3 regions of the Herbaspirillum sp. VT-16-41 genome follow, and region 1 is predicted to be linked to each of the others. Evidence: predicted binding sites of a transcription regulator. Region 1 holds the regulator's gene; each other region holds the start of a gene.
The links. The regulator LexA, encoded in region 1, represses DNA repair genes until DNA is damaged. The targets are predictions, from matches to a motif close to ACTGTATNNNNATACAGT.
Positions count from the first base shown of each region.

Region 2: a site for LexA is predicted at 1,019-1,036, ahead of BTM36_RS13920 (ATP-dependent helicase). Genes of this name have one in related genera too.
Region 3: a site for LexA is predicted at 1,181-1,198, ahead of BTM36_RS20270 (VRR-NUC domain-containing protein). Genes of this name have one in related genera too.

Region 1 covers NZ_MUXB01000114.1:156,709-158,958, reverse strand. The annotation lists gene priB (primosomal replication protein N) at 1-50, opposite strand, end outside; gene rpsF (30S ribosomal protein S6) at 75-440, opposite strand; gene lexA (transcriptional repressor LexA) at 758-1,417, shown strand; gene BTM36_RS16010 (tetratricopeptide repeat protein) at 1,618-2,250, shown strand, end outside.
Region 2 covers NZ_MUXB01000108.1:47,177-49,426, reverse strand. The annotation lists gene BTM36_RS13925 (lipoprotein-releasing ABC transporter permease subunit) at 1-767, opposite strand, end outside; gene BTM36_RS13920 (ATP-dependent helicase) at 1,101-2,250, shown strand, end outside.
Region 3 covers NZ_MUXB01000131.1:97,042-99,291, reverse strand. The annotation lists gene BTM36_RS20270 (VRR-NUC domain-containing protein) at 1-1,159, opposite strand, end outside; gene BTM36_RS20265 (lyase family protein) at 1,434-2,250, shown strand, end outside.

The DNA.
Region 1 (2,250 bases):
CGCAATACATCACGTTCGGCCAGACTGGCGATGACTTGAAGCTGGTTCACTCTCCGCTATGAATCGCAGCGCAATCAGGCTGCCGGTGCTTCGGTACGGCTCTTGGCCGCGTCTTCCTTCTGCACTGCCTTCAGGATGGGGGAAGGACCGGTTTCGGCCTTCTTCATCTTGACGGTCAGGTGGCGCAGGACGGCGTCGTTGAACTTGAAGCCGGTTTCGATCTCGGCCAGCGTTTCGCTGTCGACTTCGATGTTCAGGCAGACGTAGTGAGCCTTGGCCAGCTTCTGGATCTGGTAGGCCAGTTGACGACGGCCCCAATCTTCAACACGGTGAACCTTGCCGCCGCGGGTGGTGACGATGCCCTTGTAACGCTCGATCATCGCCGGCACTTGCTCGCTTTGGTCCGGGTGGACGATAAATACGATTTCATAATGACGCATGTAGACTCCTTATGGACTTATTGAAGACGCCCACCCCGGCGTCAAGACGGGTGTGGGAAGAGGAAAACCCAAGATCATACAAGGTTTCTGGCATAACAGCAATGTCGACTATCGCTGGCGAGGTCAGGCGGACACAGGCGGAGCCATCGCACCGGGCAGATATGCGGCACAAGATCTTTCATCTATTTATATATAGAAAGGAAAAACTGTTCTTGCAGTACCAGAAAGTGCATGTTGCCGTTGACACAAGGATTGCACCTGTATAAAAATACAGACTGTTCATCCAAACAGCCTTCCCCCAGAGAAAGGCCTACCCCATGCTCAAACTGACCGCGCGCCAGGAACAGATCCTGAACCTGATCAAGAACGCCATCGAGAACACCGGCTTCCCTCCCACGCGCGCCGAGATCGCTGCCGAGCTGGGCTTCCGCTCCGCCAACGCCGCTGAAGAGCATCTGCAGGCACTGGCCCGCAAGGGCGCCATCGAAATATCCCCTGGCACCTCGCGCGGCATCCGCCTGCGTGAATCCGGCGCACCCGCATCTGGCGGCATCGCCCGCCAGATGGCCCTGCCCCACCCCGCCCTGATGCAGTTGAGCCTGCCCCTGATCGGTCGCGTGGCTGCCGGCTCGCCCATCCTGGCGCAGGAGCATGTCGAGAAGACCTACCAGGTCGATCCGGCGATGTTTCCCAGCAAACCGGATTACCTGTTGAAGGTGCGCGGCATGTCCATGCGTGACGCCGGCATTCTCGATGGCGATCTGCTGGCGGTCCGCAAGACCGACCAGGCGCGCAACGGGCAGATCGTGGTGGCGCGACTGGCCGACGAGGTCACCGTCAAGCGCTACCAGAAGACCGGCTCGGTCATCACGCTCTTCCCGGAGAATCCGGAATTCGAACCCATCATCGTCAAGCCGGACGCCGACCAGTTTGCCCTTGAAGGGCTTGCCGTCGGGTTGTTGCGCAGCTGGCATTGAGCCCGCAGGGAGCAAGCCCGCCGCTCCCGATGCATCGGCGCCCATCACCGCGCCGATCCCCCTCCCAAGGAACCTTCGTCTAAAACGAAGGTTTTTTGCTTTCTATTCGCCTCTTCGGCATCCGGTCCTTGCGCATATTATTTCTGCTGGACAGCTATGTCCGGCGCAAAGCATGCGCCCAACCAAGAGGATCCCTTTCGATGTCGACGCGCAAGAGCAGCAACAAGCACGGTAACCAGGCCCAGGCCGCCACCAAGTCCCATCTGCAAGACCTGCTGGATGTCCGCAAATGCCTGGATCTTCTGGATAATCGCAAGGTCGATGAAGCAAAGGCCCTGTGTACTGCCGTGCTGGGGCGCGCTCCCACCCTGGTTTTCGCCAACCATGCACGGGGACTCATCGCCATGCAGGAGGGCCTGCACGCCGATGCCGAACACTATCTTCGCAAGGCCATCGCGGCTGATCCGGAGAATGCCGAGTACCTGAGCAACCTGGCAGCCGCACTCCTGGCACAGGATCGCATCGATGAAGCCATCAGGATCTATGAGCGCGCCATCGAAGTCGACAAGGAAAGCCGGACGGCCCGCGTCGGCCTGGCCAATGCCCTGCATGAAAAGAACGACCCGGACGCCTCGATCGCCTACTTCGAGGATGCGGTCAAGCGCGAGCCAGAGGCCCCTGGCCCGCTCTCCCATCTGGGGCGGGCACTGGTGGAAGCGAAGCGCTATGACGAGGCGGTCGCAACCATCCTCAAGTCACTGGAACTGCAGATCAACTTCGCCCCTTCGCACACCGCCCTGGGCGAAGCCTTCCATGCCATGGAGATGTACAAG
Region 2 (2,250 bases), on a different contig from region 1:
AGGTCACCGCTGAGGGTGCGCGCCAGCTCCTGGGTCACCTCCGGCGCCTGCAACATGTCGCGGATGCGCAGGCGCACCCCGGTGGGCGCATCCATGCGGAACAGGGTCTCGGCGTCCTGCAGGTGGATGAAGGCCAGCGAGGAATCGAACTCGTAATGGCCGGCCTCGAAGATGCCGGTCACGGTGAACTGCTTCAGGCGCGGCAGCACTCCGGCCGGGGTCACCTGCCCTTGCGGCACGATCACGGTGATCTTGTCGCCCAGGCCGACGCGCATGCCGCGCGCCAGCTCGCTGCCGAGGACGATGTCGAATGCCCCCGGCTTCAGGGAATCGAAGCTGCCCTGCTTGATCTGGCGCGCCACGTCCGAGACCTTGGGTTCTTCTTCCGGCAGCACGCCGCGCACCAGCACGCCGCGCAGGTTGTCGTCGCGCGTCATCATGGCCTGGCCGGACACATAGGGCGCCGCACCCAGCACTTCCTTGTTCTGGAAGGTCTGCTTGGCCACGCTCTGCCAGTCCTTCATGGAGCCGGAGGCGTCGAACACCTCGATATGCGCCAGCACCGAGAGCATGCGGTCACGGACTTCCTTCTGGAAACCGTTCATCACCGACAGCACCACGATCAGCGCGGCCACGCCCAGGCCGATTCCGGCCATGGAAATGAGGGAAATAAAGGAAATGAAACTGTTGCGACCGCTGCGCTTGCCGGCCCGCGTGTAGCGGATACCGACCAGCCATTCGAACGGCAGGTTTTTAATCAGACTCAAAATTGCTCCGGGAGAGGGCCTGCAAAATGTGCCGGCGAAATCCCGTCGAAACCGGACCCGCCGCACGCCAACACGGGCGAAGACAAAGCGCGAAGTTTGCCACAGAATGGACAGCCGGCCCATCCCTGGCCCCTGTCCTTCACTTGCGCACGTTCCCGCGTGCAGGCTATAGATTCACTTCTACGGCAGAGGTTCGCGGCTTGCTGTGCAAACTGTTTCATCTCCATTGCACACCGGCTGTTGCATCATGAACTGGTTATATATACAGTATCCACCTGTGCCCGCCCCTCAAAGGCGGCCCTGCACGGTCTCCACCTGAACTGCCCCTCACCCATGCTGCCAGACCTCACCCGGGAAGCGCCCGCGTCCACTGCCCCGCAGACCGCCTCTGCCGACGACCCTGCACAGGAGCGCGATCCCTTCGCCCGGCTCAATGCCGAACAGCGCGCCGCCGTCGAGCACGGTAGCGGCCTGCCGCCATCGCAGCAGACGCCGCTGTTGATCGTGGCCGGCGCCGGTTCGGGCAAGACCAATACCCTGGCGCACCGGGTAGCGCGGCTGGTGCTGGAGGGCGCCGATCCGCAACGCATCCTGCTGCTGACCTTTTCGCGCCGCGCGGCCGGCGACATGGGCCGCCGGGTGGGCCAGGTGATCCGCCAGGTACTGGGCCTGGCCGCTGGCGATGCCCCGCCGCAACTGCCCTGGTCCGGCACCTTCCACGCCATCGGCGCGCGCCTGCTGCGCGACTACGCCAGCGTGATCGGCCTGGAAGACGACTTCACCATCCAGGATCGGGGTGACTCGGAAGACCTGATGGGCCTGCTGCGCCACGAGATGGGTCTGTCTTCCACCGACAAGCGCTTCCCGCTCAAGGCCACCTGCCTGGCGATCTATTCGCGGGCCGTCAACACCCGCCAGGACCTGGCCCAGGTGCTGCAGGTCCATTTCCCCTGGTGCCGCGAGTGGGAGCGGCCACTGGGCGAACTCTTCGCCCGCTATGTGGATGCCAAGGAAGCCCAGCACGTGCTGGATTACGACGATCTGTTGCTGTTCTGGGCCGACATGCTGTCCGACCCGGAAATCGCGCAATCCGTCAGCGCCCGCTTCGACCACGTGCTGGTCGATGAATACCAGGACACCAACCGCCTGCAGGCCGAGATCCTGCAGCGCATGAAGCCCGATGGCGCCGGTGTGACCGCCGTCGGCGACGACGCCCAATCGATCTATTCCTTCCGCGGCGCCACGGTGCGCAACATCCTCGACCTGCCTTCGCTGTTCACCCAGCCGGCGCGGCTGCTGACGCTGGAACAGAACTACCGCTCCACCCAGCCTATCCTGCAGGCGTCCAATGCGGTCATCGCCGATGCCCCGGAACGTCACTTCAAGAACCTGTGGAGTGACAAACCCTCCTCGCAGAAACCGCAGCTGGTGGTCATCCCCGATGAAGCCGAACAGGCGCGCTGGGTCGCCAACCGCATCCTGG
Region 3 (2,250 bases), on a different contig from region 1:
CCAGCACATTCTCGACATAGAACACCGCTGTCTCTGGCTGCTGCCGTTGCAGGTAATCGCCCACCGCCAGTTCGACCCGTGCAGCGCCCTGGCGGGGCAGGTTCAGGTCCAGGCGATCGACCACGGCGGCGCGGCGCCGCCCCGGTCCCGGCTGCCCCAGCTGACGCGCCAGTCGCGGTGCGATGCGTGCCAGATGCTGGCGCTCCGCTTCACTTTCCGGCGACTGTTGCGCAGTGCGCAGCAAGCTGTGCGCGGCGCCGAAGCGGCCCAGTTTTTCCAGCACGCGGATGGCACGCGCGCGGGCCCCCGGATAGGCGCAGCCTGCATAGACGGCGTGCGCCTGGGACAGGTCCTGCTGCTTCTCGAACAATTGGCCGATGCGGAACATCAATCGCTGGCGCCGGCTCTCCAGCCAGGGATTGTCGAACGCGCCGTGGGGCAGCATGGGCAACAGGCTGCCCGCGGCGGTGCCGGCCTCGTAGGCCTGGCGACAGGCGTGCAGCTGCAGGTAGAGATCGATGTCGCCACGGCTGCGAAAACCCCTGGCCTCCGGCCCCAGCGCGACCTGCTCATAACGCAGGGTGCCGATATCGGCCAGCACGAATTCGCTCCAGTCCTGGTGCAGGTTACCGAAGAACATCAGCCGCACTCGCTCGCACAGGGGCCGGTTCAACAAGCGCACGGCCTGGTCGCTGCCCTTGTGCTGCCATTGCGAAAAAGGCCGCGGATGACCGTGGGCGGCATCCTCGGCCAGCAGGGACAACAAGGCGTCCTTGCGCAGGGCCTTGCACGCAGGCGAGCGCAAAGCCGGCGAATCGAACTGCACCAGCAGCTCGGCCCGGGTCGATAGCTGGGCGAACTGCTGCAGGCTCAGCACAGGGTCGTGTTCGACCCAGGCCCCTGGCAAGCCACGTAAAGCCTGCAATGAACAATCGATCTCCGGATAGGCCAGTTTACTGACGCGAAAGAGTTCACCTTTACGCATCATCATGCGCACGAAAAGCGCGCGCGAAGCCAGCGGCAAGCCGGGGAAGGCGGTGATGAAGTCGCGTTCTTCCGCGTTCAGCAGGTCGCCATAGCGCTGCGCCAGCCAGTCCAGAACCTGCTGGAAGTTGCCGAGGTAGTAAAAACGGTGGGTGAGGTCCAAAACGGCGGCCATGGGATGCATCTGGGGCGTTTAACTGTATATAAGCACAGTATAACGCCTCTCCCCCTCCGACTGCCCGCAAGGACCATCGGAAGGACCATCGCAAGGGCGATTACAGGCGCGGAGCCAGCGCCTCGGCGAAGAACTCGGTCACAGCACGCACCCGGGCCGGGATGAAGCGGCGGCGCAACAAAACAGAATCGCCATTGCCGGATAAGATTGGCACCCGGCAAACCCGGTTTGCCCTCTCAACAACGATCATCGCCAAAGACCCACGGAGACCCAGGTGTACAAACTTTCCACGATTGCCCTTGCCAGCGCCCTGCTGGCCCTGACGGCCCCGCTGCATGCCCAGCAACCGCAGCAGCAGCAGCAGCCACCGCAGTCACAACAGCAGCAGCAACGCCACGACGAATTCTTCTGGCTGGGCGAAATCAACAAGGCCACTGCCGTCATCAATACCGACGAAGGCCTGCTGGACAAATCGATGACCCCGCTCATCGTCAAGGGCATCCGCAAGGTATTGGCCGATGCCGAACAGCCGGGCGCCAAGCGCCCTACCCTGGTCATCACCTTCGAGCCGCTGCTGATCCAGGCGGCCGGCCCGCAGATCACCTTGCTGCATGCCGGCCGCTCCAGCCAGGACATGCTGGCCACCATGCGCTCGGCCATCCTGCGCGAAGACATGCTGGCCCTGGCGACCCAGCTCAATGCCACCACCGCAGCCCTGGTGAAGCTGGCAGCGCGCCAGCGCGACACCATCGTGCCCAACTACACCAACGGCGTAGCGGCCCAGCCCAACAGCTATGGCCACTACCTGCTGGGATTTGCCGCCGCACTGGACCGCGATGCCCAGCGCATCCGCGAGGCCTATGTCCGCATCGACCGTTCCTCGATGGGCAGCACCGTGCTCAACGGCACCAGCTGGCCGCTGAACCGCCAGCGCATGACGGACTATCTGGGCTTCGGTGCCGTCGTCGACAACGCCTACGATGCCTCGCAACTGTCGGCGGTGGATGAGCCGGTGGAAGCCGGCGCGGTGGTCTCGTCCATCGCCCTGCATGCCGGCACCTTCATTCAGGACGTGATGACGCAGTATGCCC